3 regions of the Bradyrhizobium sp. LeoA1Lang genome follow, and region 2 is predicted to be linked to each of the others. Evidence: predicted binding sites of a transcription regulator. Region 2 holds the regulator's gene; each other region holds the start of a gene.
The links. The regulator PhoB, encoded in region 2, activates phosphate uptake and scavenging genes when phosphate is short. The targets are predictions, from matches to a motif close to TGTCATNNANCTGTCAT.
Positions count from the first base shown of each region.

Region 1: ACZYOF_RS08215 (DUF47 domain-containing protein) is a predicted target of PhoB. The motif match lies at 3,018-3,034, and genes of this name have one in related genera.
Region 3: ACZYOF_RS10390 (STN domain-containing protein) is a predicted target of PhoB. The motif match lies at 3,230-3,246, and genes of this name have one in related genera.

Region 1 covers NZ_JBVAPG010000015.1:59,204-69,727, forward strand. The annotation lists gene ACZYOF_RS08200 (ABC transporter substrate-binding protein) at 1-868, shown strand, start outside; gene ACZYOF_RS08205 (branched-chain amino acid ABC transporter permease) at 937-1,800, shown strand; gene ACZYOF_RS08210 (branched-chain amino acid ABC transporter permease) at 1,802-2,770, shown strand; gene ACZYOF_RS08215 (DUF47 domain-containing protein) at 3,073-3,717, shown strand; gene ACZYOF_RS08220 (inorganic phosphate transporter) at 3,728-4,732, shown strand; gene sugE (quaternary ammonium compound efflux SMR transporter SugE) at 4,733-5,047, opposite strand; gene ACZYOF_RS08230 (peptide chain release factor 3) at 5,202-6,821, shown strand; gene ACZYOF_RS08235 (hypothetical protein) at 7,047-7,655, shown strand; gene ACZYOF_RS08240 (NnrU family protein) at 7,874-8,458, shown strand; gene panB (3-methyl-2-oxobutanoate hydroxymethyltransferase) at 8,461-9,282, shown strand; gene ACZYOF_RS08250 (class I adenylate-forming enzyme family protein) at 9,505-10,524, shown strand, end outside.
Region 2 covers NZ_JBVAPG010000011.1:1,007-11,530, forward strand. The annotation lists gene argF (ornithine carbamoyltransferase) at 1-85, opposite strand, end outside; gene ACZYOF_RS06235 (acetylornithine transaminase) at 85-1,293, opposite strand; gene ACZYOF_RS06240 (GcrA family cell cycle regulator) at 1,793-2,308, shown strand; gene phoB (phosphate regulon transcriptional regulator PhoB) at 2,429-3,136, opposite strand; gene phoU (phosphate signaling complex protein PhoU) at 3,255-3,971, opposite strand; gene pstB (phosphate ABC transporter ATP-binding protein PstB) at 3,983-4,795, opposite strand; gene pstA (phosphate ABC transporter permease PstA) at 4,801-5,646, opposite strand; gene pstC (phosphate ABC transporter permease subunit PstC) at 5,650-6,639, opposite strand; gene pstS (phosphate ABC transporter substrate-binding protein PstS) at 6,833-7,843, opposite strand; gene ACZYOF_RS06275 (ATP-binding protein) at 7,987-9,285, opposite strand; gene ACZYOF_RS06280 (lysylphosphatidylglycerol synthase domain-containing protein) at 9,318-10,373, opposite strand.
Region 3 covers NZ_JBVAPG010000021.1:63,507-74,030, reverse strand. The annotation lists gene ACZYOF_RS10400 (FecR family protein) at 79-1,065, opposite strand; gene ACZYOF_RS10395 (RNA polymerase sigma factor) at 1,537-2,082, opposite strand; gene ACZYOF_RS10390 (STN domain-containing protein) at 2,346-3,116, opposite strand; gene ACZYOF_RS10385 (hypothetical protein) at 3,520-3,975, shown strand; gene ACZYOF_RS10380 (UDP-glucuronic acid decarboxylase family protein) at 3,977-4,924, shown strand; gene gspM (type II secretion system protein GspM) at 4,970-5,545, opposite strand; gene ACZYOF_RS10370 (PilN domain-containing protein) at 5,549-6,601, opposite strand; gene ACZYOF_RS10365 (type II secretion system minor pseudopilin) at 6,619-7,563, opposite strand; gene ACZYOF_RS10360 (PulJ/GspJ family protein) at 7,587-8,396, opposite strand; gene ACZYOF_RS10355 (prepilin-type N-terminal cleavage/methylation domain-containing protein) at 8,393-8,887, opposite strand; gene ACZYOF_RS10350 (prepilin-type N-terminal cleavage/methylation domain-containing protein) at 8,844-9,293, opposite strand; gene ACZYOF_RS10345 (type II secretion system F family protein) at 9,303-10,508, opposite strand; gene ACZYOF_RS10340 (GspE/PulE family protein) at 10,516-10,524, opposite strand, start outside.

The DNA.
Region 1 (10,524 bases), on a different contig from region 2:
GAACGGCGTCTACATCAACTCCGGCGCGGCGACTTCGGACCTGACCAACGCCCAGTGCACGCCGAACACGGTGCACTGGACCTACGACACCTACATGCTGGCGCATTCCACCGGACAGGCGCTGGTGAAGTCCGGCGGCGACACCTGGTTCTTCCTCACCGCCGACTACGCCTTCGGCGCCGCGCTGGAGCGCGACACGACTGCCGTCATCACCGCCAATGGCGGCAAGGTGCTCGGCAGCGTCAAGCATCCGCTCAACACCTCGGACTTCTCGTCCTTCCTGCTGCAGGCGCAATCGTCGAAGGCCAAGATCATCGGCCTTGCGAATGCGGGCGGCGACACCACCAACTCGATCAAGCAGGCCGCTGAGTTCGGCATCGTTTCCGGCGGCCAGAAGCTGGCGGCGCTGCTGTTGTTCCTCACCGACGTCAAGGCGATGGGGCTCGATGTCGCGCAGGGCCTGAACTTCACCGAGACCTTCTACTGGGACATGAATGACCAGACCCGGGCTTTCTCCAAGCGGTTCTCGGAGCGGTCGAAGGGACACGCCATGCCGTCCATGGTCCAGGCCGGCGTCTATGCGGGGCTGCGTCACTATTTCAAGGCGCTCGAAGCGCTCGGCGGCAATCCGCATGACGGCGCCAAGGTCGTGGAGAAGATGAAGTCGATCCCGACCGAGGATGATCTGTTCGGCAAGGGCGAGATCCAGCCGAACGGCCGCGCCATCCATCCGGCCTACCTGTTCGAGGTGAAGAAGCCCTCCGAATCCAAGGGACCGTGGGATTTCTACAAGCTGGTCGCCACCGTTCCGGCCGACCAGGCGTTCACGCCGCTTTCCGAAAGCAAGTGCGCGCTGCTCAAGAAGTAACTATCATCGCCCGCCGGCGGTGAAGCCGGCGGGCTCCATTTGGGGGGGAGGGGGCGAAGGCCAACGCGATGCAGGCTCTCTACGCACAGCTACTGGTGGGACTGATCAACGGCTCGTTTTACGCGCTGCTCAGCCTCGGGCTTGCCGTGATTTTTGGCATGCTCAACATCATCAATTTCGCCCATGGCGCGGTCTACATGATGGGCGCCTTCTGCGCCTACTTCCTGCTCAACATCGCCGGCCTCGGCTATTGGTGGGCGCTGATCATCGCGCCCATCGTGGTCGGCATCTTCGGCATGATCCTGGAGCGGACCATGCTGCAATGGCTGTCCGGCCTCGACCATGTCTATGGCCTGCTGCTGACCTTCGGCATCGCGCTGATCATCCAGGGCATCTTCCAGAACTATTTCGGCTCTTCCGGCCTGCCGTACCAGATTCCCGACGCGCTCCGCGGCGGCATGAATCTCGGCTTCATGTTCCTGCCCGTCTATCGCGGCTGGGTGGTCGTGTTCTCGCTGGTGGTATGCCTGGCCACCTGGTTCCTGATTGAGAAGACGCAGCTCGGCGCCTATCTGCGCGCCGCGACCGAAAATCCGACGCTGGTACGTGCCTTCGGCATCAACGTGCCCAGGATGATCACGCTCACCTACGGCCTCGGCGTCGGGCTTGCGGCGCTCGCAGGCGTGCTGTCGGCGCCGATCAACCAGGTCCGCCCGCTGATGGGCGCCGACCTCATCATCGTCGTGTTCGCGGTGGTGGTGATCGGCGGCATGGGATCGATCATGGGATCGATCATCACCGGTTTTGCGCTCGGCGTGATCGAGGGACTGACCAAGTATTTTTATCCCGAGGCTTCCAACACCGTCGTGTTCGTCCTGATGGTGCTGGTCCTGCTTGTGAAGCCGACGGGACTGACCGGACGGGCGGCCTGATATGTCAGCACTCACCGACGATACCCTGCCGGTCCCGCCGCGCGCGATGCGCGACGAGATGGTCGCTTTCGGCATAATGGCCGTGCTGCTGGCCATCGTGCCGCTCACCGGCATCTATCCGTTCTTCGTGATGCAGGCGCTGTGCTTTGCGCTGCTCGCCTGCGCCTTCAACCTGCTGGTCGGCTATGGCGGCCTGCTGTCGTTCGGCCACGCGATGTTCCTAGGCACCGCCGGCTACGTCTCGGCGCATGCGCTGAAGGTGTGGGCGCTGCCGCCGGAGCTCGGCATCATCATCGGCACGGCCGCGGCCTGCGGGCTTGCCGTCATCACCGGCTACATCTCGATCCGCCGCCAGGGCATCTACTTCTCGATGATCACGCTGGCGCTGTCGCAGCTCCTCTACTTCATCTACCTGCAGGCGCCGTTCACCCATGGCGAAGACGGCATCCAGGGCATTCCGCAGGGCTTTCTGTTCGGCGTCTTCAACCTCGCCAAGCCGACGGTGCTTTATTACGTCGTGCTCGGCGGCTTCCTCGGCGGCTTCCTGTTGATCTACCGCACCATCAACTCGCCCTTCGGCGAGGTGCTAAAGTCGATCCGCGAGAATGAGCCGCGCGCGATCTCGCTCGGCTACAAGACCGACCAGTACAAGCTGCTTGCCTTCATCCTGTCTGGCACGCTGGCGGGCTTTGCCGGCTCGCTCAAGGTGTTCGTGGCCCAGAACGCCTCGCTGACCGACGTGCATTGGTCGATGTCCGGCGAGATCGTGCTGATGACGCTGGTCGGCGGCCTCGGCACCGTTTTCGGTCCCGTGGTCGGCGCCTTCATCATCATCGCCATGCAGCAATATCTGGCTGGTTACGGCCAGTGGGTGACCGTGATCCAGGGCGTCATCTTCGTCGCCTGCGTGCTGACCTTCCGCCGCGGCATCATCGGCGAGGTCGCGCGTTTGCTCAGGCGGTCGCTGTAGGGCTTGCTACGCATCGTAGCCCGGGTGGAGCGGGACGCGTAACCCGGGACATCTGCGTCCGCGTTTACTAACGGCCCTGGGTTACGCTGGCGTTCCACCCAGGCTACGGCACCGATCGCGTGGCGAGATGGAGCCCAACGCAATCGTGCTGCGTTGGGCCCTCGAAGGCATCGGGGACCCTTTCACAAAGCGGTGGATGACCGGGTTCCGGCGGCGGAGCGCTGGCCGTTCCTGCACAAAATGTTCTATGACAGTTTTGTGACAGGTTGCGGAGCGGCCGTCCGGCACGATGGATATGACCTATGCTACGCTGGTTTCGAGCCTTTTTGCCCAAGGAGGAGCGGTTTTTCGACCTGTTCGCCCGGCATGCCAAGACCTCCGTCCAGTGCGCGATGGCGCTGCAGGATGTGCTGAAGGGTGGGGACGAGACGCCCGTCCACTGCCAGCGCGTCAACCAGTTCGAGAATGACGCCGACAACATCACCCGCGAGGTTCTGACCGCCGTCCGGCGCACCTTCATCACGCCGTTCGACCGCGGCGACATCAAGAACCTCATTACCTCCATGGACGATGCCGTCGACCAGATGCAGCAGACCGCCAAGGCGGTGGTGCTGTTCGAGGTGCGCGCGTTCGAGCCGCCGATGCGCGAGATGGGGACACTGATCGTGGAATGCGCCAATCTGGTCGGGCGCGCGCTGCCGCTCTTGCAGTCGATCGGCAGCAACGTCTCGATGCTGACGCAGATCACGGAGGAGCTCACCAAGCTCGAGGGCCGGGTCGATGATCTCCACGACATCGGGCTGAAGGAGCTTTACCTCAAGCACCGCGACGCCAACACGATGGATTTCATCGTCGGCGCCGAGATCTACGATCATCTCGAAAAAGTCGCCGACCGCTTCGACGACGTCGCCAACGAGATCAACTCGATCGTGATTGAGCAAGTGTAGGGCAGTTTACGTGGACGCCACGCTTGGTCTTCCGGTCCTGGTGATCCTGATCGCGGTCGCCCTGCTGTTCGATTTCCTGAACGGCCTGCATGACGCCGCGAATTCGATCGCGACCATCGTCTCGACCCGCGTGCTGCGGCCGCATTTCGCGGTGTTCTGGGCGGCGTTCTTCAACTTCGTCGCGTTCACCGTATTCGGACTGCACGTCGCCAACACCATCGGCACCGGGATCATCGAGCCCGAGGTCGTCGATGCCACCGTGATCTTCGCGGCGCTGGTCGGCGCCATCGTTTGGAACGTGATCACCTGGGCGCTCGGCATTCCCTCGTCGAGCTCGCATGCGCTGATCGGCGGCCTGGTCGGCGGCGGCATGGCGAAGGCGGGGGTCTCGGCGGCGGTGTGGAGCGGGCTCTCCAAGACGCTGCTCGCGATCGTGCTGTCGCCACTGATCGGCTTCCTGCTGGCACTGGTGCTGGTCGCGATCGTGTCATGGCTGTCGGTGCGCTCGACGCCGTTCGCGGTCGACCGCGCCTTCCGCATCCTGCAATTCGTCTCCGCCTCGCTCTATTCGCTCGGCCATGGTGGCAATGACGCGCAGAAGACCATGGGCATCATCGGCGTGCTGCTCTATTCGCAGGGACATCTCGGCGAGGAGTTCGGCATCCCGTTCTGGGTGGTGCTGGCCTGCCAGGCCGCGATGGCGCTGGGCACCCTGATGGGTGGCTGGCGCATCGTCCGCACCATGGGGCTGCGCATCACCAAGCTGACGCCGATGCAGGGCTTTTGCGCGGAGACCGGCGGGGCGGCGACCCTGTTCATGGCGACCTTCCTCGGGGTTCCCGTTTCCACCACCCACACCATCACCGGCGCCATCGTCGGCGTCGGTGCGGCGCGCCGGGTCTCGGCGGTGCGCTGGAATGTCGCAAGTTCGATCGTCTATGCCTGGGTCATCACCATTCCAGCCGCCGCCGCGGTCGCGGCCGTCACCTATTGGGTGGTGTTGGCGCTGCGCTGATCAGGTGACCAGCTTGAGGCCGACAATGCCGGCCACGATCAGCCCGATGCTCGAAAGCCGAAGCGCGGTGGCTGGCTCGCCGAACAGGATGATGCCGAGCATCGCCGTTCCGACCGCGCCGATGCCGGTCCACACCGCATAGGCGGTTCCGATCGGCAGCGTCTTCAGCGCGAGCCCGAGCAGGACAATGCTGCCGACCATGCTCAGAAGCGTCAGCACCGATGGAACGAGCCGTGTGAAACCTTCGGTATATTTGAGCCCGATCGCCCAGCCGATCTCCATCAGACCGGCGATGAGCAAGATAGTCCAGGCCATGACGACCCTCCTGATAGGGCAGGGTCGTCCCCGCGGCTGATGTCGTGAACAGGAAGGTCGTCCTTCCCGGGCCCGATATGGGGCTGGCCTTCGCGCTCCGCAATCACCAAATAGGCTTGATCGCCCCGAGTTTCCCTGCCAAACGCTCACCGCCATGTCCGACCTTGCCCTGACAGCCGAATCGCCGTCTCGTTCCCCGCTTGCCGATGAAGTGGCGCGGCGGCGCACGTTTGCGATCATCTCCCACCCGGACGCCGGCAAGACCACGCTGACCGAAAAGCTCCTGCTGTTCGGCGGCGCCATCAATCTCGCCGGCCAGGTCAAGGCCAAGGGCGAACGGCGGAACACGCGTTCCGACTGGATGAAGATCGAGCGCGAGCGTGGCATCTCGGTGGTCACCTCGGTGATGACCTTCGAGTTCCAGGACCACGTGTTCAACCTCCTGGACACACCGGGCCACGAGGATTTTTCGGAAGACACCTATCGCACGCTGACCGCCGTCGACTCCGCCGTCATGGTGATCGACGCCGCCAAGGGCATCGAGGCGCGCACGCGAAAACTGTTCGAGGTCTGCCGCCTGCGCGACATCCCGATCATCACCTTCATCAACAAGATGGACCGCGAGAGCCGCGACACCTTCGACCTCCTGGACGAGATCGAGAAGACGCTGGCGCTCGACACCACGCCGATGACCTGGCCGGTCGGCCGCGGCCGCGATTTCATGGGCACCTATGACGTCAGGAACGGTGGCGTGCGCCTGCTCGAAGGCGGCGGCGCCAAGACCGGGCAGGCTGAGCAGATCGACATCGCCGATCTCGCCAGCCGCAATCCCAATCTCGACGTCGCCGAGATCAAGGAGGAGCTCGCGCTGGTGTCGGAAGCCTGCAAGCCGTTCGAGCTCGATGCGTTCCGCGAGGGTCATCTGACGCCGGTCTATTTCGGCAGCGCGCTGCGCAATTTCGGCGTCGGCGATTTGCTCGAAGGTCTCGGCCAGTTCGCGCCGGCGCCGCGCGCGCAGGATTCCGATCTGCGCAAGGTCGAAGCCGCCGAGCCGCGCATGAGCGCCTTCGTCTTCAAGATCCAGGCCAACATGGATCCGAACCACCGCGACCGCATCGCGTTCGCGCGGCTCTGCTCGGGCAAGCTCAGCCGCGGCATGAAGGCCAAGCTGGTGCGCACCGGCAAGAACATGAGCCTGTCCAGCCCGCAATTCTTCTTCGCCCAGGACCGTTCGGTGGCGGACGAGGCCTTCGCCGGCGACGTCGTCGGCATTCCCAACCACGGCACGCTGCGGATCGGCGATACCCTCACCGAAGGCGAGGATTTGACCTTCGTGGGCGTGCCGAGCTTCGCGCCGGAAATCGTCCGCCGCGTGCGGCTCACCGACGCGATGAAGGCGAAGAAGTTGAAGGAAGCCCTGCAGCAGATGTCGGAGGAGGGCGTCGTGCAGGTGTTCCGCCCGCGCGACGGCGCTCCGGCTCTCGTCGGCGTGGTCGGCCCGCTGCAGCTCGATGTGCTGAAGGCGCGGCTGGATGCCGAATACTCGCTGCCGGTGGAATTCGAGGTGTCGGAATTCCAGCTCGCGCGCTGGATCTCCTCCGACGACCGCAAGAAGCTGGACACTTTCGTCGCCGCCAACAACTCCGCCATCGCCGACGATGTCGACGGCGATCCCGTGTTCATGGCCAGGAACGAATTCTACCTCGGCTACACCCAGGAACGCGCCGAGGGCATCACCTTCTCCAACGTCAAGGACGTCAAGCGGAAGGGGTAGGTCGCTAGCTGCAGCCGTCGTCCCCCGCGAAGGCGGGGGACCCAGGCGGCGGCCTCTCGGTGAAGCACAATCGTCCATGGAATACTGGATCGCCCGATCAAGTCGGGCGATGACAGCGGTGCGGGCGGAACTCGCCGCGCACGCAAGGAAGTGAACGCGCGCCAGCTTGATGACGCCGCTAGCGGCCCTCATTTCCTTGGGGGCGGCATCCAAAGGGCTTGTCTCATGCTGCGACGCGTCGTGATCTGCCTCGCACTCATCGTCGTCGGAATTTCCGCGGGCCATGCCGCGGAGCGGCGGCGGCACCAGATCAACCCGGTGCCTTTCGCGCATACGCCCTGCAGCGTGCTGGAGGAAGGACCCTGCACGCCGTCCTATTGCGGCGTGTTCAGCACTTGGCCGTGCATCCCCGAGATGAACTACCCCTATGGCGAGAACCTGCAGCTCACGATCATGACGGTGCCGCCGCAGGACCAGGCCGAGAAATACAAGAAGCCCGATCACGATCTCGACACCATCGGCGATCTCTTCCAGGCGCTGCGCTCCTGCTGGACGCCGCCGTCGGCCGACGACGCGCGCGGGGGCATGCAGATGTCGGTCCGTTTCAGCTTCAAGCGCTCCGGCGAGATGATCGGAGCGCCGCGCATGACCTTCGCCACATCAGGCGTTCCCGCAGATACCCGCACCACCTACCTGAACGCGATCGACGCGTCGCTGAAGGGCTGCCTGCCACTCAAATTCAGCAATGGCCTCGGCGGCGCGCTCGCCGGCCGCCCGATCGCGATCCGCTATGTCGACAATCGTGAATTGGGCAAGCAGGCGGAGAAGCCGTAACTTCCTCACCGCTGTCATTGCCGGGCTTGACCCGGCAATCCATCCGTCGAAAGAATCATCATTGTCCGCTGCGCGGAAGATGGATACGCGGGTCAAGCCCGCGTATGCCGCGCGGAGGGTCGATGCCAAGGGCTCGCCTATTTTTTGGCGCATTGCACTCCACGCCGCTAAAGTGATACCCGAAGGCCCAATACGCACCACGCCGAGGGAGGGACATCGTGGGACTGCTGGTGATGATCCTGGGACTGGTCCTGTTCTTCGCCGTCCACACGCTCACGACCCAGCGCAGCCTGCGCGCGCGCTGCATCGATGCGATGGGCGAGGGCGGCTACAAGATCGCCTATTCGGTGGTCTCCGCGGTCGGGCTCGCGCTGATCATCTGGGGATTTGCCCGTTACCGCGCGACGGGCTGGATCGACGTCTGGTATCCGCCGACATTCCTGAAGCACATCACCATCGCGCTGATGCTGCCGGCCGTGATCCTGGTGGTGGCGTCCTACATCCGCGGCCGCATCTACACGACGCTGAAGCATCCGATGCTCGCCGGCATCAAATTATGGGCGGCGGCGCATCTGCTCGCCAATGGCGATCTCGGCTCGATCATCCTGTTCGGCTCGTTCCTGGCCTGGGCGGTGTTCGACCGCATCTCACTGAAACATCGCGCTGATGCCGGCGGCCCGCCGATTCCGGTCGGCGGTGCCGGCAATGATATGATCGCGGTCGCGGTCGGCGTCGTCGCCTATGTCGCACTGGCCTTCGCGTTCCATCCGGTCGTGATTGGCGTCCCCGTCGTTGGAGCTTAACTATGTCCGTACAATCAGCCATCAAGCGCAAGACCGCACCCGATATCCGCGCCCGCAAGAACGGCGAGCCGATCGTGATGCTGACGTCGTATCACGCGCATACCGCGGCGCTGGTCGACCGCTACTGCGACGTCATCCTGGTCGGCGATTCCCTCGGCAACGTCATGCATGGGCTCGAGACCACCGTGCCCGTCACGCTGGAGATGATGATCCTGCAGGGACGCGCGGTGATGCGCGGCTCCGAGCGCGCGCTTGTCGTGGTGGACATGCCGTTCGGCTCCTATGAGGCGTCAAAGGAGCAGGCGTTTCATGCCGCGGTGCGGATTTTGAAGGAGACCGAGTGCGGCGCGGTGAAGCTCGAAGGCGGCGCCCGCATGGCCGAGACGGTAGCGTTCCTGACCGAGCGCGGCATTCCCGTGATGGGCCATATTGGCCTGACGCCGCAATCGATCAACACGCTAGGCTCGTTCCGTGCGCAGGGGCGCGACGAGAAAGGCTGGGCGCCGATCGAGAACGACGCCAAGGCGATCGCGGAAGCTGGCGCCTTCTCGGTCGTGATCGAGGCGGTGGCCGAGCCGCTCGCGCGCAAGATCACGCAGGAGATCGCCATTCCCACCATCGGCATCGGTGCGAGCGCCGCCTGCGATGGCCAGGTGCTCGTGCTCGAGGACATGCTCGGGCTTTCGCCGCGCACCCCGAAATTCGTCCGCCGCTACGGCAATCTCGGACCCTCGATCGAAGCGGCCATCGAGGGCTATGCCGCCGACGTCCGCGCGCGCAAATTCCCCGGGCCTGAGCATGTCTACGACATGAAAAAGAGCTAGAGGTTGGCGAAGTCAGATCGAGTTGCTCCGCGATGGACGTTGCGTTCCCTCCGTCGTCATTCCGGGGCGCGACGAAGTCGCGTGCCCGGAATCCATCGGGCGGCAAACTCTGCGGTGGAATGGATTCCGGGCTCACGCTTACGCGTGCCCCGGAATAACAGCGCGTGAGGAAGCACCTCCCGCCATTCCGGGAGACGTGAAGCAAACCTGTAGGACAGGGTGATGAACTGGTCAGGGCATTCGATTCCGGACATGCGGCTCGAAGCGCGCTTCGGCGACCGGGTCGTGCCGGTGTTTTGCGAGCGGCCGAAGAGCATCTGGGCGATGATATCGGAGGCCGCCGCCAGAAACCCTGACGGCGAGGCGCTGATCTGTGGCGACAGGCGAATGAACTGGCGCGAGGTCGTGCAGCAGTCCGCGCAGGTCGCGGCCGGATTGCAGAAGCTCGGTCTGCGCGCCGGCGATCGGGTCGCGGTGCTGCTCGGCAATCGCATCGAATTCGTGCTGACGATGTTCGCCGCCGCGCATGCGGGCCTGGTGACGGTGCTGCTCTCGACGCGGCAGCAGAAGCCCGAGATCGCCTATGTCTTGAGCGACTGTGGCGCGAAGCTCCTGATCCACGAGGCGACGCTTGCCGCGCGTGTGCCCGACGCGGCCGATGTTCCCGCGCTGGAGCGTCGGATTTCCGTCAGCGACGACAGCGGATCGCAATTCGCAGCGCTGCGCGACAATATGCCATCAGAGGCGCCAGCAATGGTCGGCGAAGAGGATACGGCGATGATCCTCTACACATCTGGCACCACGGGGCGGCCGAAAGGCGCGATGCTCGCGCATTGCAACGTCATCCATTCCTCGATGGTGTTCGTGTCCACCCTGAAACTCACAGCGGCGGACCGCTCGATCGCGGCCGTGCCGCTGGCGCATGTCACCGGCGCGGTCGCCAATATCACGACCATGGCTCGCTGCGGCGGCGCGTTGATCATCATGCCCGAGTTCAAGGCGGCCGAATATCTGAAGGTCGCCTCCCGCGAGCGCGTCACCTACACGGTGATGGTGCCGGCGATGTACAATCTCTGCCTGCTGCAGCCGGATTTCGACAGCTACGATCTCTCGAGTTGGCGCATCGGCGGCTTCGGCGGCGCCCCGATGCCGGTCGCGACGATCGAGCGATTGGACGCGAAATTACCCGGACTGAAGCTCGCGAACTGCTACGGCGCCACCGAGACCACGTCGCCCTCGACC
Region 2 (10,524 bases):
TGGCGGCGCCGGCGGCGAGCATGGCGCGCAGCTCGTTGAGCGACATTTCGTTGATGTCGAGGAAGTGACGGGGTGCCTTGCTCATCATCCCGCTGCCTTCTTCGACGGTCCACTTGAGAGCGCGGTGCAGGCGCGCTCGAGGCAACCGATGGCGTGCTCGATCTCGGCCTCGCCGACGATCAGCGGCGCGAGGAAGCGCACCACATTATCGCCGGCGCCGACCGTGAGCAGCTTCTGCTCGCGCAGGGCGTTGACGAGGTCGCCCGAGGGCACCACCGCCTTGACGCCGATCAGAAGCCCCTCGCCGCGCACGTCCGCGAGAATGTACGGATAGCGGTCGACCACGGAGGCGAGCTTCTGCTTGAGCAGGAGCGACATCTTCTGCACGTGATCGAAGAAGCCGGGCTGCAGCATCACATCGAGCACGGCGCTGGCGGCCGCGACCGCGAGCGGGTTGCCGCCGAAGGTCGAGCCGTGCGAGCCCGGCGTCATGCCGGACGCGGCTTCCGCGGTCGCAAGGAAGGCGCCGATCGGAAAGCCGCCGCCGAGCGCCTTGGCCAGCGACATCACATCGGGAGTGACCCCGATGCGCTTGTAGGCGAAGAGATCGCCGGTGCGGCCCATGCCGGTCTGCACCTCATCGAAGGCGAGCAGGAGACCGTGCTCGTCGCAAAGCTGGCGCAGCGCCTTGAAGAAGGCCGGCGGCGCAGAGCGCACGCCGCCTTCGCCCTGCACCGGCTCGATCAGGATGCCTGCCGTCTGCGGACCAATCGCGCGTTTCACCGCTTCGATGTCGCCATGCGGCACCTGGTCGAAACCGTCCATCGGCGGGCCGAAGCCCTCGAGATATTTGGCGGCGCCGGTCGCGGCCAGCGTCGCGAGCGTGCGGCCATGGAAGGCGCCTTCGAAGGTGACGATGCGATAGCGCTCCGGATGCCCCTTCGAGAAGTGATAGTGACGCACGACCTTGATCACGCCTTCCATCGCTTCCGCGCCGGAATTGCAGAAGAACACGAAGTCCGCAAAACTCTGCTCGCACAGCCGCGCGGCAAGCTTCTCGCCGTCCGGGCTCTTGAACAGGTTCGACATGTGCCAGAGCTTCGTCGCCTGCTCCTGCAGCGCCTTCACCAGATGCGGATGGGCATGGCCGAGCGCGTTCACCGCGACGCCGGAGGTGAAGTCGAGATAACGCTCGCCTTTGGTCGAGATCAGCCAACAGCCTTCGCCGCGTTCGAAGCCGAGATCGGCCCTGGCAAAAACGGGAAGCAGATGCGACGTGGCGCTGTCGGTCATGGCGATCACTGAAGGGTTTTAGACAAGCCTTTCAGATGAGCCCTGGCGGCGTGCAGCGATGCAGACACGCGGCTGGAGCTCATCCAGCGAAAACAAAACGTGCCGCCTTTGCAGGGCGGCACGTAAAGGCATTCTATGCGCGCGGCGGGCGCTGTCAATCGCCACGAAGCCGCCAGGCTGCGCTGCAAAGTACCGGGTAATCCGCGGGTTTCCAGTGTAGTGGAAAAGCCCGATTGCAATCCCTAAATGTCGGAACATGTGGACGCATAGGCGCGGACTCTTGCGCCAGAGTCACGCCATATTGTAGCGTCTGGCCTGTCGGGTACGACATCTCGTGCGGCAGTTTTGATCCCTAGAGTCCTTTGTGTGCGGCGTACACGTTCGGGTGCGGTTTTCGTGCCCGGCGAGCCTTAAGGGATTCTGCCCGCAGGGATTTTTGAGATTAGGCATCGCAGCGCTGTCCCAGGATCGGCCGGCGCAACGCGAAGGGAAAGATGCGATGACGGTATTGACCTGGTCCGACGAACGCGTCGAGCAATTGAAGAAGCTCTGGGAAGCCGGGCTCTCGGCCAGCCAGATCGCAGCGGAACTCGGCAACGTGACGCGCAATGCAGTGATCGGCAAGGTGCACCGGCTCGGCCTCTCGGGCCGCGCCAAGAGTCCTGCTGCAGCCGCGCCGCGGCAGCGCAAGGCGCGTCCCGCACAGCCGATGATGCGCGTAGCGCGGCCGGTCTCCCGCGGCAACACCGCACTCGCCCACGCCTTCGAGGTGGAGGTGGAAGCGGACCCTATCGCCTACGACAATGTGGTGCCGATGAGCCAGCGGCTGTCGCTGCTCGAATTGAACGAGGCCACCTGCCACTGGCCGGTCGGCGATCCCTCGAGCCCGGAATTCTTCTTCTGCGGCGGCAAGGCGCTTCCCGGCCTGCCCTATTGCGCGCACCACTCCCGCGTCGCCTACCAGCCGGCAGCGGACCGCCGCCGTCCGACGGTCAAGCCGTCACACGGCAAGTAAGCCGACGACAGATCGTAGCCCGGGTGAAGCGCAGCGTAACCCGGCAATGCTGTATCGGCAGGTCCAAATTTCCCCGGGTTACGCTTCGCTGCACCCGGGCTACGGATTGAGGTCGCCGAGTTACGACTGCTCGGCCTTCGCGAAGCGATCATCCAGCGCGTAGCCCGCGCCGCGGACGGTGCGGATCGGGTCCTGCTCGCGGCCGGGATTGAGCAATTTGCGCAGGCGGCCGATGTGGACGTCGACGGTGCGCTCGTCGATATAGATGTCGCGCCCCCAGACGCTGTCGAGCAACTGCTCGCGGCTGAACACGCGGCCGGGATGCTCCAGGAAGAACTCCAGCAGGCGATATTCGGTCGGGCCGAGATCGATCGGACGGCCCGAGCGCGCGACGCGACGCTTCTCGCGGTCGAGCTCGATGTCGCCATAGGTGAGCACGGTGGCGAGCCGCTCCGGACTTGCCCGACGCAACAGGCCCTTCACCCGCGCCAGCAGTTCAGGCACCGAGAACGGCTTGACGATGTAGTCGTCGGCGCCGGTCGCCAGTCCCCTCACGCGCTCGCTTTCCTCGCCGCGCGCGGTCAGCATGATGATCGGGAGCTGCTTGGTCTCCGGCCGCGCCCGTAGACGGCGGCACAGCTCGATGCCGGAGAGTCCCGGCAGCATCCAGTCGAGCACGACAAGGTCGGGAATGCGTTCCTTGAGCCTTGTGTCCGCATCATCTCCACGGGCGACCGTTTCGACATCATAGCCTTCTGCATCGAGATTGTAGCGCAACAGCGTCGTCAGCGCTTCTTCGTCTTCGACCACCAGAATGCGTGCGCTCATCGGCTTGGCTTCTCCTATAGCGGGATGACTCTCTGCCTGAATCGTCATCCCACTCTTCCTTTGATGTTTTGAGCAGGATCTTCTTCGGAAAACCGGCTTCGACTTTCCTGGATGTGCTCTAGTTGCCCGGAACGGTCGTGGCGAACGTCGTCATATCCCCCTTCGGCCGCTTGTCGGTCATCTGCTGACCCTCGATCATGTAGAACACCGTCTCCGCGATGTTGGTGGCGTGGTCGCCGATCCGCTCGATGTTCTTGGCGCAGAACATCAGGTGGATGCAGAACGAGATGTTGCGCGGATCTTCCATCATGTAGGTGAGGAGCTCCCGGAACAGCGAGGTGCAGATCGCGTCCACCTCCTCGTCGCTCTTCCAGACGTTCATCGCGGCCGGCAGATCGTGCGCGGCATAAGCGTCGAGCACGGACTTGACCTGCGACAGCACGAGGTCGGTCATGTGCTCCAAGCCGCGGATCAGCTTCAGCGGCTGGAAGTCGTTCTCCAGCGCGGCGACGCGCTTGCCCATGTTCTTGGCGAGGTCGCCGATCCGCTCGAGGTCGGTCGCCACCCGCATCGCGCCGACGATCTCGCGCAGGTCGACGGCCATCGGCTGGCGGCGGGCGATCGTCAGCACGGCGCGCTCTTCGATCACGCGCTGCAGGCTGTCGATCTCGATGTCGGAAGCGACGACACGCTTGCCGAGCGCAATGTCGCGGCGGATCAGCGCATCGACGGATTCGGTGATCATCCGTTCGACCAGCCCGCCCATCTCCGCGACCAGACGGGTCAGTTCCTGAAGATCGCTGTCGAACGCCTTGGCGGTATGTTCAGAAGCCATGATGTCCCTCCTCAACCGAACCGGCCGGTGATGTAGTCCTGGGTGCGACGATCGCTCGGCGAGGTGAAGATCTTGCTGGTGTCGTCGAACTCGATCAGTTCGCCCAGATACATGAACGCGGTCTTGTCGGAGACGCGCGCCGCCTGCTGCATGTTATGCGTGACGATCGCGATCGTGTAGTCCTCCGACAGCTCCTGGATCAGTTCCTCGACCTTGGCGGTCGAAATCGGATCGAGCGCCGAGCAGGGCTCGTCGAACAGGATCACTTCGGGCCGCACCGCAACCGTGCGAGCGATGCACAGACGCTGCTGCTGGCCGCCGGAGAGGCTCAGGCCGGAGGCATTGAGCTTGTCCTTGACCTCGTTCCACAGCGCGCCGCCGCGCAGCGCTTTCTCGACTCGGCCGTCCATTTCGGATTTCGAGATCTTCTCGTAAAGGCGGATGCCGAAGGCGATATTCTCATAGATCGTCATCGGGAACGGCGTCGGCTTCTGGAACACCATTCCGATCCGCGCCCGCAGCAGGTTGAGGTCGAGCTTGGGGTCGAGGATGTTGGTCTGGTCCAGCATCAGTTGGCCGGTGGCGCGCTGGCCGGGATAGAGGTCGTACATCCGGTTGAAGATCCGCAGCAGCGTTGACTTGCCGCAACCGGAAGGACCGATGAAGGCGGTGACGCGGTTGGTGCCGAGCGCCAGGTTGATGTTCTTCAGCGCGTGGTGCTCGCCGTAATAGAAGTTGAGGCTGCGTGCCGTCACCTTCGGCGGCGCTTCCGGCAGCGATTTCTGGGGAATGGCCGCGCTCGGGCTGGTCGTCGATACGGTCATATCGGTCATTTTGCGCTCCTTTCGGCGCCGAGGATGCGCGCGCCGATGTTGAGCGCGAGCACGGTCAAGGTGATGAGCAGGGCCCCGCTCCAGGCGAGCTCTTTCCAATAGGCGTAGGGGCTCTGCACGAAGTTGTTGATCGTCACCGGCAGGTTCGCCATCGTCTTGGTCAGGTTCAGGCTGAAGAACTGATTGGACAGCGCGGTGAACAATAGCGGCGCGGTCTCGCCGGCGACGCGGGCGGTCGCCAGCAGCACGCCCGTGATCAGGCCGGAGCGCGCCGCGCGGTAGGCGATCCGCTTGATCACCAGCGAGCGCGGAAGGCCAAGCGCGGAGGCCGCCTCCCGCAGCGGGTTGGGGACGAGCAGCAGCATGTCCTCGGTGGTGCGCAGCACGACGGGGATGACGATCACCGCCAGCGCCAGACAGCCGGCCAGCGCGGAGAAGCCGCCCATCGGCACGACGACCGCGCCATAGATGAACAGGCCGATGATGATCGACGGCGCGCTCAAGAGGATGTCGTTGATGAAGCGGATCACCGAAGTGAGCCGGTCATGCTTGCCGTATTCGGCCAGATAGGTGCCGGCAAACAGGCCGAGCGGCGCGCCGATGCCGACACCGATCACGGTCATGATCACCGAGCCGACGATCGCGTTCAGGAGACCGCCATCGGTGGAGCCGGGCGGCGGCGTGTTCTTGGTGAAGACATCGAGGCTGAGGCCGGCGAGGCCGTTGTAGAACAGCGTGAACAGGATCAGCGCCAGCCAAGTCACCCCAAACGCGGCAGCGGCGATGCAAAGCCCGCGGATGATGATGTCGTTGCGACGGCGGGACCTGTAAATCGGATTCATGGCTCAGTTCCCCGCCTTCTTTTCCAGACGCATCAGCATCAGTCGCGCACAGGCGAGAACAATGAACGTCAGCACGAACAGCAACAGGCCGAGCAGGATCAGGCCCGATTGGTGCAATCCGTCACTCTCGGCGAATTCGCTGGCGATCGCCGCCGAGATCGTCGTGCCCGGCGCGAAGATCGAGGAGGAGATGCGGAACGAGTTGCCGATGATGAAGGTCACGGCCATGGTCTCGCCGAGTGCGCGGCCGAGGGCCAGCATGATGCCGCCGATCACGCCGACGCGGGTATAGGGGATCACGACGTTGCGGACGACTTCCCAGGTGGTGCAGCCGACCCCGTAGGCCGCCTCCTTCAGGACCGGCGGCACTGTCTTGAACACGTCGACCGAGATCGCCGTGATGAAGGGCAGCACCATGATCGCCAGGATCAGCGCGGCGTTGAACAGGCTGAGATAGGACGGCGGGCCGCCGAACACCGCGCCCAGCAGCGGCACGCCGTCGAACAGGCGGATCATGAACGGCTGGAAGGTGTTGGCGAGGAACGGGCCGAGCACGAAGAAGCCCCACATGCCGTAGATGATCGAGGGGATGCCGGCCAGGAGCTCAATCGCGATGCCGATCGGGCGGCGCAGCCATTGCGGGCAAAGCTCGGTGAGGAAGATCGCAATGCCGATGCCGACGGGAATGGCGATCAGCATCGCGATGATAGAGGTGATGAGCGTGCCATAGATCGGCCCGAGCGCACCGAGCACCGGCGGATCGGCCGACGGCGCCCAGCGTTGCGTCGACAGGAAGGCGAAGCCGTATTCCTTCATCGCCGGCCAGGCGCCGGCAATCAGCGAAAGAATGATGCCGCCAAGGATCAGGAGCACCGAAATCGCGCAGGCCCGGGTGATCCAGTAGAAGGTGAGGTCACCGAGTTTGAAGGCGCTGAGGGCCTTGGCACGATCGTAAGGTCCGGAGGCTGCCATTACGTCGCTTTGAACGGCCATGTCTGCCACGCCAATCCCCTGTGTTGACTGATACAATAGAAGGGTCGCTTCTTGTCGAGCGATCTTGCCGACGAGTTTATCCGGCGCCGCTTCTGGGTCCGAGGACCAGACCCGGAACCCCTTGGGATTCCGGGATCACTTGCTAGACTCGCGCCCCGGAAGATGACGGGGCGCGAGGCTCTCGATGCGAGGCTCAGCTCTTGATGTCCGAGGCCCAGGTCTTTTCGATCAGCTTGACGACCGCTTCCGGCATCGGAATGTAGTCGAGCTCCTCGGCGGCCTTGCCGCCCTTCTCGAACGACCACTTGAAGAACTTGATGGCTTCGCCCGAAGCCGCCTTATCCGTCGGCTCCTTGTGCATCAGGATGAAGGTCGCCGCGGTGATCGGCCAGGACGCATCGCCCGGCTGGTCGGTCAGGATCACGTAGTAGCCCGGAGCCTTGGCCCAGTCCGCGTTGGAAGCAGCAGCCTGGAACGCAGCAATGGTCGGCTGCACGGTCTTGCCCGCCTTGTTGACCATCGCGGCATAGGTCAGCTTGTTCTGCTTGGCGTAGGCGTATTCGACGTAGCCGATGGCGTTCTTGGTCTGGCTGATGTTGCCGGCAACACCCTCGTTGCCCTTGGCGCCAACGCCAACCGGCCACTCGACCGCAGTGCCCGAGCCGACCTTGGACTTCCAGTCGGCGTTCGACTTGGAGAGGAAGTCGGTGAAGTTGAAGGTGGTGCCCGAACCGTCGGAACGGCGCACGACAGTGATGGCGTCAGAGGGCAGCTTCAGCTTCGGATTGAGCTTGGCAATCGCCGCATCGTCCCACTTGGTGATCTTGCCGAGATAGATGTTGCCGATCACTTCGCCCGACAGCACGAGCTCGCCCGGCTTGATGCCTTCGAGGTTCACGACCGGCACGATCGCGCCCATCACCATCGGCCACTGGACGAGTCCGTCCTTCTCGAGCTGCTCGGCCTTCAGCGGCGCATCGGTGGCACCGAAGGTCACGGTCTTGGCCTGGATCTGCTTGATGCCGGCGCCCGAGCCGATCGACTGATAATTCAGCCCGTTGCCCGTTTCCTTCTTATAGGCGTCCGCCCATTTGGAATAGATCGGGAACGGAAATGTCGCGCCCGCGCCAGTGATATCGGCCGCGAAGGCCGACGTCGAAACGGCCACCAAGCCGGCAGCGACGATTGTCCTAAAGAAATTCATGGGGTGGTCTCCAATCCTGTGAGCGAAGCGCCGGATGCGCCCGATCGCGCTCACGCCGGTCCGTTTAGGAGCGGTCGATGCTCGTTTTACGAAGGTTGGGTGACAGTTGGATGACACATTCAAGCAATTGAAATTGCTTGATTTTATGTCGCTGCGGCGGTCTTCACCTGGGGAAAACAGGCGGTAAAAGTAGCGCCGTTTTTCGGCACGCTTTCGATCAAGAGACGGCCGCGATGACGGTTAAGAATATGTTTCACCAAGGATAATCCGAGCCCGGTTCCGCCCTGGAGGCGGCTGTCGCCGACGTCGACCCGGTAGAAGCGCTCGGTCAGCCGCGGCAGGTGTTCCGGGGCGATGCCGGGACCGAAATCCCGCACCAGGACCCGGATCTCCGGGGCGCCCTCGCCGGAGGCGGCCTCCTTGAGCGAGACGATCACCCTGCCGCCGGAGGCGCCGTATTTCAGGGCGTTCTCGATCAGGTTTTCGAACAGCCGCAACAGCTCCTCGCGGTCGCCCGCGATCATGACCGGCATCTCGGGAAGCTGGATCTCGATCACGACCTGCCGCTCGCGCGCCAGCGGCTCCAGGCCGTCGGCGACCTGGCGGATGATCGGGATCAGGTCGACGCAGGTGTCGGGGCGGACATGGGCCGAGAGCTCGACCCGCGACAGCGACAACAGATCGTCGATCAGCCGCGCCATCCGGGTGGCCTGGGTGTGCATGATGCCGAGGAAGCGCTCCCGCGCCCGCGGATCGTCCCTGGCCGGTCCCTGCAGGGTGTCGATGAAGCCCGACAGCGCCGCGAGCGGCGTCCGCAATTCGTGGCTGGCATTGGCGACGAAGTCGGCGCGCATTTCCTCGACCCGGCGCAGCGGCGTCAGGTCGTGGAAGGTCATCAGCATGCACTTGTCGGTGCCGCCGAACAGGGTCGGCACCGGCACCGGCGTGATCACCAATTCCATCCAGCGATCGACCGGGACATGATCGAGATAGGTGGCGCGCCGCGGCTCGGTGGTGGCGATCGCCTCGCGCAGCGCGGTGATGATCTCCGGCGACCGCAACGCGAATTGGGCCAGCTCGTTCTTGCGCAGCGCCGGCGCCAACTGGGCCGCTGCGGCATTGAGATGGATGACGCGCCCGGCGCGGTCGAGCAGCACCGCCGGGTCCGGCATGCCGGCGACGACGGCGGCAACCGCCCCGTTCTCGACCGGGTTGACGCTGCGGGTATCCTCGCGGGAGGCCGCCACGTCGTGCAGGCGCCAGGGCACCAGCGCCGCGGCGGCGATGCAGAGGAACACCGCAAAAGCGCGGATCAGCGAGAGCTCATCGAGCGCGACCAGCACGCTGAGCGCCAGCCCCGCCGCAAGCAGGACAATAGCCGAGTGCCGCAGCCGGTCGGGCCACGGCGAGAAGAAGGAGGAAGAGGATTCGTGAAGGGCCATTGAGCCGGCTTCTTCCTGTTCAGGCGGCGGCGTCAGGCGCTGGTGTCTCCGCGCTCGCGGACATAAACGGCCTCATGCCGCGGTTTGGCGTCGGAGCCAGCTCCCAAATGGCGCAGGCGCTTGATTCGCGCTCCGAGGATAAGCTCCCGAAACGTCAGCAAGATTACAGATATGACAAAAGGTGAAATATAGTAGAGCATCCGGAACAAAAGCATCCCGCCGAGCAGGTCCTCGCGGTCCATCTGCCAGAGGCCGACCAGCATGGCGGCGTCGAACACGCCGAGGCCGCCGGGCGAGTGGCTGGCAAAGCCCAGTAGTGTCGCCGAGACGAAGATGACGGCCACCACGACAAAGCCGAGATTGGGCTCGTCCGGCACCAGCACGTACATCGCCAAGGCGCAGAACCCGAGGTCGATGATGCCGATGCAGATCTGCAAGAGTGTCAGCGGCCCGCCCGGCAGCGTCACCGTCCAGGGCCCGCGCCCGACCGCCCGCGGCTGGGTCCAGACCCAGACCACATAGGCCACCAGCGCGACGATGATCGTGAATGCCGCGACCCGATTGAGCCAGGGCGGAAGCTGATCGATCGAAGCGGCGGCCTCCGGATGATAGGCAATCCCGATGCCGAGCACGGCGGCATTGCCGAGCCAGAAGGTCAGCCCGGCCAGGAAGCAGATCTTGGCGACGTCGATCGCGTTCAGCCCCCAGGCCGAATAGATGCGGTAGCGCACCGCCCCGCCGGTGAAGACGCTGGCGCCGACATTGTGCCCGATCGAATAGGAGGTGAAGGCGGCGAGCGCATTGATGCGGTAGGGAATGTGGCTGTGGCCGATCGCACGCACCGCGAACAGGTCGTAGAAGGTCAGCGTGAAATAGCCGGCCGCCACGAACAGCGCCGCGAGGGCGATCTGGCGCGGCTCGGTGCTTTTGATGGCCTCGAGCACCTCGTTGGTGTCGATGCCGCGCAGCATGTGATAGAGCACGTAGCACGCGATCGCGATGACCGTGATACTGATCGCAACGCCCAATTTGTGCAGGACCTGCTTCTGGCGCAGAAACGCGATCGCCCTGCGGATTGCTTCCAGCATCTAGACCTCGAATTGCGATCCCGCGACGACGGCTACCGGGCGAACCCCGCCGACGCTCCGCTGTTCCCTCCCGCCTGTCGTAGCGCGTTTCGGGTCGAAGTGGAATTCGTCTGGCGACGATAAAACGCGCATCTTCAACACATTAGGGGGA
Region 3 (10,524 bases), on a different contig from region 2:
AAAAATTTCTGCACGCCGTAGAAGAAACTTATCCATTTGTTAGGAAATCAGCGTTTGCGGCCGAATGCGATCGGGCCTTCAGCTCAGCAGTACCACCCCGCCGGGAAGCGAGGTGATCCGGGCCCCGAATAGCTGCTCGACCTGGTCGACAAAATTCCCGAGCTTGTCGAGCTGAAACGTGCCGTTGACGAGACGGCGCTTCAGCTCCGCATTGGCGATGATGATCTTTCCGGGACGGTATCGGTTCACTTCGTCCACCACGCTTGCCAGTGGGCGGTCGCGAAAGATCAGCAGCCCAGCCTGCCAGGCCGTCACCTGCACGGCATCAACCGGAACGGATTGCTGCAGCCCTGCGCTGGAATAGGTGACCTGCTCGGCCTTGTGGAGCTGAACCGTTCTGTCGTTCTGTTCAACGGTCACGACGCCGTCGAGGCAGGTCACCGAGACAAACCCATCGAGACAGCGCGCATTGAAATCCGCCTGCGAGGCGCTGATGCGTCCATTTCCTGCCAACATCACGAGCGGCTTGGATGGCGACAGCTTGGCCGCAACCGAAGCCTCGCCAGAAATCAGTTCGATCCTGGTCTCGTCAGACGTGGAGCGCAGCGCGACGCTGGTTTGGGTGTTCAGCTCCAGTGAAACGTCGGGCGCGACCGCTACCTTGCGATGTTCCCCTTTTCCGGTCCTGTAGTCGGCCGAGAGTTCTTCGAGCGACGGCCACAGACCGAGCGGTGGGCGAACGATCATGTAGCCGGCGGCAGCGGCCGCAATCGCCCCTCCCAACATGATACGGCGCGTGAGCCGCCGGGGCGGCGGCTGCGAAGCCGTTACGACGACATCTGAGGCCTGCTGCTCATCGGCCAGTTCCCGGGCGGCGACGCTCGCCATGCGAAAAAGCTGTACTGCTTTCTTGAATGCCGCATCATGTGCCGGGCTTTGCTCACGCCAACGCTGCAACGCGTCCACGTCTGCCCGCGTCGGCTCGTCGGTTTTCAGGCGAACGACCCAATCAAGGGCCTCGTCCAGCAGCGGATTGGATTTGGGTGGGCGGTTCGGCACGGTCACGATGACTCGCTCACTGCCCTACTCCCCAAATCCAAACCTGCCGATAGTATTGGACGTGCATGAGAGACTATATAGATGATTCCATCCGCATCCGGGTACTGCAACGGACCTTTACGCAAATCATCAGGAGAAACAATCGGGAACACCTGCATCAGATGCTTGGACATGACATAGTCGAGAATGATGCAGTGGCGCTGCCTGCGGTTTCGACCTGAACGTGTGCTTGATCGGCTCAGCATTCCCCCGCGAACCTCTCCCGGATATACTTACCGGATCCAAGCGACAACTCTCTCTATTCGATAGACGATCGAAACTCCGCTATCCCGCAGAAAAAACCCGCGAAAGTTGAAAAAACAGGTCACAGCTTTCGACGCGGCGACCGGATGAGACGGGGCCTGAAGGCACCGTTCTGCAGCAAACATCGATGATCGACAAGTGCGGTTTCGGCCCGCGCATTTTTCGATAGCAAATTCAATACGAACGGGGGCGCGGGCCACCGAGACGACGGATCAATGTATAATCGAGACAATTTGCACAGTGGCTCAAGGCCAGCTTCAAATCACTTTCTACCGTTCGCACGCTAACGCCCAGACTGACTGCAACGTCGTGTGCAGACCGTCCCTCGATGCCGATGCCGAGCAGCACGCGGCGGGGCCTGGCGGGCAATTCGGCCAGCGCACGCTTGAAGGCATCAATATCGGAACGTGCTTCGACAACCCGGGCGGGATCCGGCTCGTCGTCGCACACATCGAGCAACGCCTCAACTTCCGATGCGCTGACACGATGGTTCAGAGCTTTCTTGGTATCCTTGGCGATGTTGATGGCGGTGCGGAAAATATAGTCGGACGGACTGCGCACCGGGTCCGCATCAGTCACCCGCTCGAGCCGCAGGAACGCCTCGTGCAGGGCCTCATAGGCGAAGTCCGAAGACCCCAGACGGCGCGTCAGCTTCTTGACCAGTTCGTCGTAGTTCTCGACGAGCTGCCCCCGCAGCCGTACTCGATTGACACCAGCCACGCCTCGCGGCCCCCCCAGACGCCAGCTCGATATCCAGACCGGACTACTACCGGTGGGCTCCTCGTAGCGGCGGCGGATAACACATTTATGACAAAGGTTGAATCCTCCCCAGGGTACAAGCGGGGGTGCGGCTTCCGTATCACAAATGGCATCTCGCTTCACAGATCAGGACGGTTCAAACACCAGCGCTCCACGTTGCATCAAAAACGAGATTGCCGAGCCCATCGCAGGTACGCCGTCCTATCCGCGGGGGCCATCGACATTCATTGCAACGGCTTCACTACAATCACGATACGCACCGGCCGAGGCGTGTTTGCCGGCGCCGACCGGCTGATGGTGAGACCACGCAATACCGTCGCCACGGCGGCGTCCCGCTCGACATCGCCCGTCGATCTGAACAGTTCGGTGCGCTGAACCGTGCGGGACCGATCGATCCAGAGATCAAGGACAGCCCGATAGCTGCCGCCTCGCGTCCTGACATTCTTTTGCAAGGCCTTTTGAATGTCGATCTGCAGACTTTCACTATAATCGTGAAGCCGGCCGACATCGTCGCCGTCATTCGAGGCCCGCACCCTCAACATCCCCAATGACAAATCCGCAGAACCAAGCGGGCTGGCGGGAGGCCCGCCAGTTGTCGCGGATGGTAGAGCAAGGGTGATCGCGTCCGGACGGGTATACTGGACTTTCAAGTCCGTTCCGGCCAACAGCAGGTTCAGCGCCTGCTCGGCCGTAAAGTTGCCCTCAACGGCCGCAGATTTTCGCCCAGTCGCCGAATTGCTCTCATAAAGCACTTGAACACCGGTTCGCTCGCCGTAAGCCTGCAGTGCAATGGCAAGCGGTTGTGCGGGAATATGAAACCCGATCGGCTCCGACACAGTGGCAGCCCGATGTTCTTCGGCAATGGCTGCGCATACGCCGGTGATTACCAGAAGGACGCAAATCCAGGTGAGATGTCGTTGCCCCCGAGAACGTTCGACCGTCTTCCCATCGGTCACAGCACAAGCATCCGCGACATATGATCGAATTGCCGTCATAGCCCCACTTCGCTTTGCCCCAGGGTCTGGTCAGTGTCCTATTTCTAAGCCTTCCGACCAGTCGCTGCTCAGCGCGGCGTAGGCGATGCGCGAGCGCTTTTATATCCGAAGATATGACAGCCGTCTAACAGGCCCTATCGGCCGGGCGGCGGCCAACGTTTCCCACATCGATGACCTTGATCTCGTTAGCCCAGCGAGCGCTTGCGTCTCCGTCCGCGAGCGGCTCGTCGGTACCTCGCTTCAATCACCCCTACGCCTTCACCATCATCATCTTGCGAACACTCATCGCACGTATTTATTCGCTTGAGCATCCAGCGCGCGAGACAATTACAACGCGAAACGCCACAAATCTGCAATGGTACCGACGCTATGCTTCAGCATCCGCTCACACGGCAGAACTGCAATGAATGGCCGCAGTGCGTCACCCCACATGCATCACATGCCTTATCGACAGCTCGTTGTGACTGCGATCGCGGCGCTACTCTCTTCTGCCGCGTCTGCCGCCGAATTCACCATCGTCAATGCTTCGAACATTCCATTGCAGCACCTCTATATATCGCCATGTGGGGCGCGGCATTGGGGGCCAGACCTGTTTACCGAAGCGCTGCCGCCTTCCAGATTTTTCACGGTCTCCAGCGTCAGGCCGGGCTGTTACGACATCCAATTCGTGGTTGCGCCCCGGAATAGCTGCGTCATCGCGGGGGCATCACTGCGCCGCAGCGAGGTCTGGAAGGTGACGCAGTGGACTGTGTTCGGCTCGCAGAGCGGCGATTGCTCCCATGTCGCCGGCTACGTTCCGGCAACGCGACGGCCGTGGAGCTGGCAATCAACATCGGCTTCGGACATGAAGAGAGAGTAACGTGGCAAAGGTGTTGGTGACCGGCGGCGCCGGATTTCTTGGTTCGCATTTGTGCGAGCGGCTCGTCGAGCAAGGCCACGATGTGCTTTGCGTTGACAACTATTTCACCGGCGGCAGGGCCAATATCGCGCATCTCATCGGCAACCCGCACTTCGAGATGATGCGCCACGATGTGACTTTCCCGCTCTATGTCGAGGTGGATACGATTTACAATCTGGCCTGCCCTGCCTCCCCGATCCACTACCAGTTCGATCCGGTGCAGACGACCAAGACCAGTGTCCACGGCGCGATCAACATGCTGGGGCTCGCCAAGCGCGTGAAAGCGAAAATCCTCCAGGCGTCGACTTCCGAGGTCTACGGCGACCCCGAAGTTCATCCGCAGCCTGAGGCTTATTGGGGCCGCGTTAATCCTATCGGACTGCGTTCCTGCTATGATGAGGGCAAGCGCTGCGCCGAGACCTTGTTCTTCGATTACTGGCGCCAGCATGGCCTGCGGATCAAGGTCGTACGAATCTTCAACACCTATGGTCCCCGCATGCATCCAAACGACGGCCGCGTGGTGTCGAACTTCATCGTTCAGGCGCTCAAGGGCGACGACATCACCATCTACGGAGACGGCAACCAGTCCCGCAGCTTCTGCTATGTGGACGATCTCATCGAGGCCATGATCCGGACCATGAACACACCGGATGATTTCAGGGGCCCGATCAACATCGGCAATCCGCGTGAGTTCACAATTCGTGAGCTTGCCGAAGAGGTGATTGCGCTCACGGGATCACGGAGCAGATTGGTGTTCATGCCGCTGCCCTCCGATGACCCTCGCCAGCGTCAGCCGGATATTTCGCTTGCCCGCACCGTGCTCGACTGGACACCGCGGATCGAGCTTCGAAGCGGGCTCGAGAAGACGATTGCCTATTTCCGCGGCGAGATGCGAGCTGCCGCGGAATAGCTCGTCCATCCCCGCCTCTCTTGCGGCCGCCGATCGCATCATCGTTCAAGCAGTTTTCCGACGCCAGAAGGCATGCACGTTCAGATTGACCTTCAAGACGGGGTCGGCACTTGCACGCTCGCCGGAACCGCTCGGTTGCACCAAGAGGGCATCGACGAAAACATAGGGAGCGCCGCTTTCAAGGCGATAAAGCAGGGATTGCAGGTTGGGAAGCGTGGCATTCAACGTAATCTGCACCCGAATGATATCGCCCTTGTCATCGCGATCCGCCGGCGGAACCCCTGACGAGACCAAAACGGCGTGCTGATCCGTCACGAGCTGAGACAGATAGGCCTGAAACTGCGCAGTGGCGAGCCCGCTGGTGGGCGCGTCCAGGAATGCGAGCGCGGGAGCTGCCGAGGGCTGAGTCTGCCGGCTTCGATTGGCGACCGACCGTGAACGCGCCTGCAGGCTCGCAAGCTGATCGCGTTGGTCGGCGAGCGCCTGCAAGGCCTCGCTACGCGTCTGCAATGCTGCTGCGACCGCAACCGTACAGACGATCAGCAACGCACAAAAGCCGCCCACGGCGAAAATCTGCTCGCGGCTGACATCGAGCTTCAGGTTCAGATTCGGCTTCAGCATGGCCTAGCCTCCGTCGATCCTGGCGTGCGCCTCGACGCGCGCCTCGATGTGAAACATGAAGCGCGTGCCGTCGGCGCCGCGTGTTGTGGGAGCAAAGAAATGCACATCCTTCAGATGTCCTGACTGCTCAAGCGGAGCAATCAGCGACGGCGCGTCGTCGGCGAAGCCCACGATGCGCAGCGTCGCACCGTCGAGGTTGAGCTCAGTGAGATGAGAATTATCCGGGAGCGCACGGGAAAGCGCCTCGACAACGATCACAGCCACGGGCGACGTTTCCTTCAAGGCCCACGCGCGCTCGGGAGGCGCGAGCGAAGAGATCGATTGCCGGGGGAGAGCGCCCTTGATCTGGCGCTGCAGCGCCGCGATGCGCGTCCCGACATCTTCGCTTTCGCTGTCCGCGGACGCTGCAGTCATGAAGCCCCAGACGTTCACGATGAGGGTGATGCAGACGGTGGCCGCGATCAAGCCACCAATGGTCTGGCTGATACGTGCGAGGCTCTTGTCGGTCGCATCGGCGAGCCGCGACCACAGCACGACGGGGATAGCCGCGTCGGCAAGACGCTCGCTCGCCACCACGCGATCGACCCGCAACCCCAGCGCACCCAGACGCTGGCAAGCCTCGTCGAGCACCGCGCGCGAGGTGATGAGAACACGCACGTCGAGGCTCGCCGCATCCTCGCTCGGTCCGACATCGAAACCATAGGCGGCCTGGTTCGCGCGCCAGGGGCACAGGCGTTCGATCTGGTTGCGGACGATGCCGGGCAGCAGGTCGCGGGCCTGAGCGGGAACGCTCATCCGGCGCGCGACGAATTCATCGGCGGCGAGTTCCAGGATCACGAAGCGGTTTTGCGCGGCGCGGGCGATGTCGTCGGGCAGCGGACCACCGGCGGGGACGATGACTGACGTTGTTCTTCCCGTCCTCTTCGCATCAGAAACGATCCATTTGTCGCCGTCCTGTTTGTTGCCGTCTTGGGCGACCTTCAGCCAGTTGCGGGCACGGCGGCGCTCCTGCCAGCCGAGCCACAGGCGGGCCAGGATGTCGATCCAGCGCCCCATAATAATGTCGATACGCATCAGCGTGCCCCCATCAGCATGACAGTGTCCGTTGCCACCCCCGGCGACAACGGGTTCCAGGCGAGAACCCGATACGGCTGCTTGTCGTCGGGCAGCAGCACGATGAAGACCTTGGCCTTGGCCGTGTATCCGCCCACAGTTCCAGCGACGAGATCCACCGCGACGGCCTGTCGCCGCTGAACCTTCAGATACTTCTGCGTCGGCCCGAGCAGGAAGGCGAGGCGCTCGGGATCGACCAGCGGCGCGCGCCGCATCTCGAGGAAGGTGTCAAGCCGCGGCGCGTCGACGAACGGCAGCGCCTGGAGCACCGCGACCGGTGCGGTGAGTGGGTTCACGCCATCGCTCCCATACACGGTGATCAGCGGCACTATCGCCGCCATCCAGTCCGCCCTCATTCCGGGAATGCTCGCAAGCTGCCGCACATCGGTGAACGGTGCAGGAGAGGCCGATGCGGCCCGCTGATCGGACCCGGCCTCCGCCTCATCGGACTCGGCCATCTCCTGATCGGGCTTGGCGGCGGCCGATGCCGGCTGTTTCGCCACCTCGTTGGGCCGCCGCTCCTGCCGATCCGAACCACGCAGATCGACGATCCTGTTGGCCAAAACGGTGGCGTCGTCATCCTCCGCCCCGACATAGCGCAACAGCGACGCCAGCAACTCGACAGGCGCCTTTCCGATGTCGATGCGCCCGCCCTCGTCGCTGACGCTGACGCGCACCTGTCCGGTCGACAGCGTAATGGTGGTGCCACGCGCGACCAGTGGCGCATCGCGCATGGCGGCCACCATGCCGGCCGCGGCCTCAAGTCCTGCCGTCAGCAGCGCATCGGCCTGCACACGCTCGCGGTCGATGCCGACGATCCCCACGAGGCTGCGAAACGTGGTCGACGTCGCCATTGCCAGCGCCGAGCACAGCGCGATCGCCCAGAGCACCGTGAGCAGCACCATGCCGCGCTGGTTGTCTCGGCGGCTCATCCGCGCGCCCCCGCCGGCTGGTCCTTCGCAGGCTCGGCCTCCTTCGCCGGCTGCTCCTTCGCCGATTTGGACCCGCGGCCGGTCAGACACGTCGCCTTGGCGCCCGGCCGCGCACAGCCGATCGGCGCATCGGCACGGAGCGCAAACTGCACGGCGGGCACGAGCTCGGCGCCGCTCGCGCGGTCGCGGATCGAGAGCCGCACCAGGCGCGGCGGCAGCGGCTGCCCGCTCCAGGTGTCGCTCCAGGTCACGGTCCCGTCCGTCGCAAGGCTGGCGAAGGCGAACGCGATCTCGACCTTCCCTTCGAGCAGCAGAACGGGGTCGCGCAGCGCGACGTTCTCGAACGGCATGCGCGGCCCTGGCCATGGCGCGCGCCGGCGCACGAGCTGGCTCCTGTCATCCCGCTCCTCGACGGTCAGGCTGACCACCTCCTCGCCCTGCAGCCCGGCCACGGTGCCGCCGGCCGCAACGAACCTGACTTCGGTGGACCCGCCGACGAAGGCGGCCCTCCGATTGCCACCGCCCGCGGACTGCGGAGCGAGAGACTGCGGCACCAGACGCGCCGCGCCGAAATCCGCCGCCAGGCGCTCGATCGCAAGCAGCAGTTGGTCCGCCCGGCCCACCACGCCGGTGCGGCGATCGAAGTTGAGGGCGACGTTGTGGATGAGGGCCGCGGTCGCGACGATCACGGCCGACCCGATCGCCAGTGCGGCGAGCACCTCGATCAGGGTGAAACCCCGCACGCCGCGCAGCGTTGATTTCGGCAGGCCGCGTTTCGGAAGAGTTGGTTTCGCGGTCACGTTCATTCTTCGTCCCTCGGTCCCAGCCGCAGCGTCTCGGCGCTGACCACCTGCCCGGGCCCCCACGACACCTTCGCGCTCACGCGGTAGGCGATCCAGCTCCGGCGCTTGGCGGGGGGCTCGTTCGGTTTCTCCTGGGACTTGTCCACCACGGTCTGCATCAGGCTTCCCTCCCGCGGCACCATGGCGTCGACGAACATCGGCTCGGCCGTGACCGTCCAGCGCAGGCCGGCCGTCTCGCCGTCGCGCGGCCCCTTCGCGAGCGCAATGCGGTCGACGGGCGCATCGAGGATCGCGCGCAGCAGCGTCTGCGCGGCAATGCGGCCGTCGAGCTTGTCGGCGATCCGGCGCGCGTAAAACAGATGCGGACCGAGCACCGACACGAACGCCAAGAGCAGAGCCATCGCGACCAGCGCCTCGATCAGCGTAAACCCTCCGCGCGCGGCGGCGTGGTCACGGCAGATCGATCGCCACGCGACCGTTGTACCAGTTGACATCGACCTCATAGCGCACTCCCTGCCACGAGAACTTCAGCACCGCGCCGGTCGAGGCGCCGTCCGGCTCGAACCGGACCACCGCCTGCCGTCCCGACCATCGCGCGTCGACACCGACCACATCGAGCACCACGTCGCGGGGAATCGCGATAACCCCGCTCTCCCCAACAAGCCGCCGCTCCCTTGCATCGAGCGAAACGCTGCGACTCTGCCCGGTGAGAATCGCCGCGAGCCGTTCACGCCGCAGCAGCGCCGCGGTCTGCAGCGTCAGCGCCTTCATGTTCGCCCGCCCGGTGCCGGGCACCATCGTCACCACCAGCGTGGCGAGAATGGAGATGATCAGCATCACCGCCATCACCTCGATCAGGGTCGAGCCCGCACGCCGATCGTTGATGCCTGCTCGCGCCATCGGCCGCCCCTACATCGCAAGCTCGGTGATGCTGAGCAGCGCGCTCATGATCGATACGATCAGCGTGCCGACACCGATGCTGACCGCGATGATGGTGATCGGCCCGATCGCGCCCATCAACCGGTCGAGACCGATGGCGAGCCGCTGCTCGTAGAATTGTGCGGCGTGTTGCGCGATCGCCGAGAGGTCGCCGGTCTCGTCACCGACCCGCAGCATGCGGACCGCAAGCGGCGGCACGAGATCGCTCTCGGCGAGCGCCTCGATGAAGCGGCGGCCGTTGCGGACCTGCTCGTGCACCTGGTCGACCGCCGCCGCGTAGCGCGGCTCGGTAATGATGTCGCGCAGGATCTTCAGCGCGGCGGGGAGCGCCACGCCATTCTCGACCAATAGCCCCAGGGTGCCAACGAAGCGGGCGGTGCGACGGTCGTTCATCACCCCGGCCACGCCGGGAATGGAGGCGAGCGCACCCACGAGCCACGCCCGCGCCCCCTGTTGCCGCAGGATCAGCCAGCCGACCAGCAGCATGGCGGCACAGACGCCGAGGAAGGTGTCGAGATTGGCGCGTAGCCAAGTCGACATCGTCAGCGCGAAGGCGGCGCCCGCGTTGAGCTTTCCGCGCAGCTCCGTGAAGACAGACTCGAACTGCGGCACCACATAAAGCAAGAAGAAGAACAGGATCAGCAGCGCCGACCCGACCAGGAACATCGGATAGCGGATCGCCGCGCTGATCCGCTGCGACAACTGCTCGCGCCGGGTGCGGTCCTCGACGATCGCCCGCAGCACCACCTCGAGCTTGCCGGACGCCTCGCCCGCCCGCACCATGGCGATGTAGATCGGCTCGATGATGGAGTCGTGGCGCTCCAGCGCTTCCGCAAAGCCGTCGCCACCCGAGACCGCCGAGCGCAGGCCGCCAGCGAAGCGGGCTACCGCCTTGTTGGTGTCGTCCTCCAGAGTCTGCAGCGCAGCTTCGAGCGTCAGCCCGGACCGCAGCAGCAGCGCCAGCAGGCGCATGAAGGTGGTGAGTTCGCGCGGGCGCGGCAATCCGCTGCTTGAGATGCCGCTGCGCCGCGCGCCGCCGCCCGCGATCTCCGCTTCGACCGGCAAGTGGCCGAGATACTCGATGCGCCGCAGCACCTCCTCGCGCGAGGGCGCGTCGACATCACCGAGAATGATCTCGCCGGCCTTGGTCAACGCGCGGTAGCGGTAGTGTGGCATGATCGCCCTACAGGCT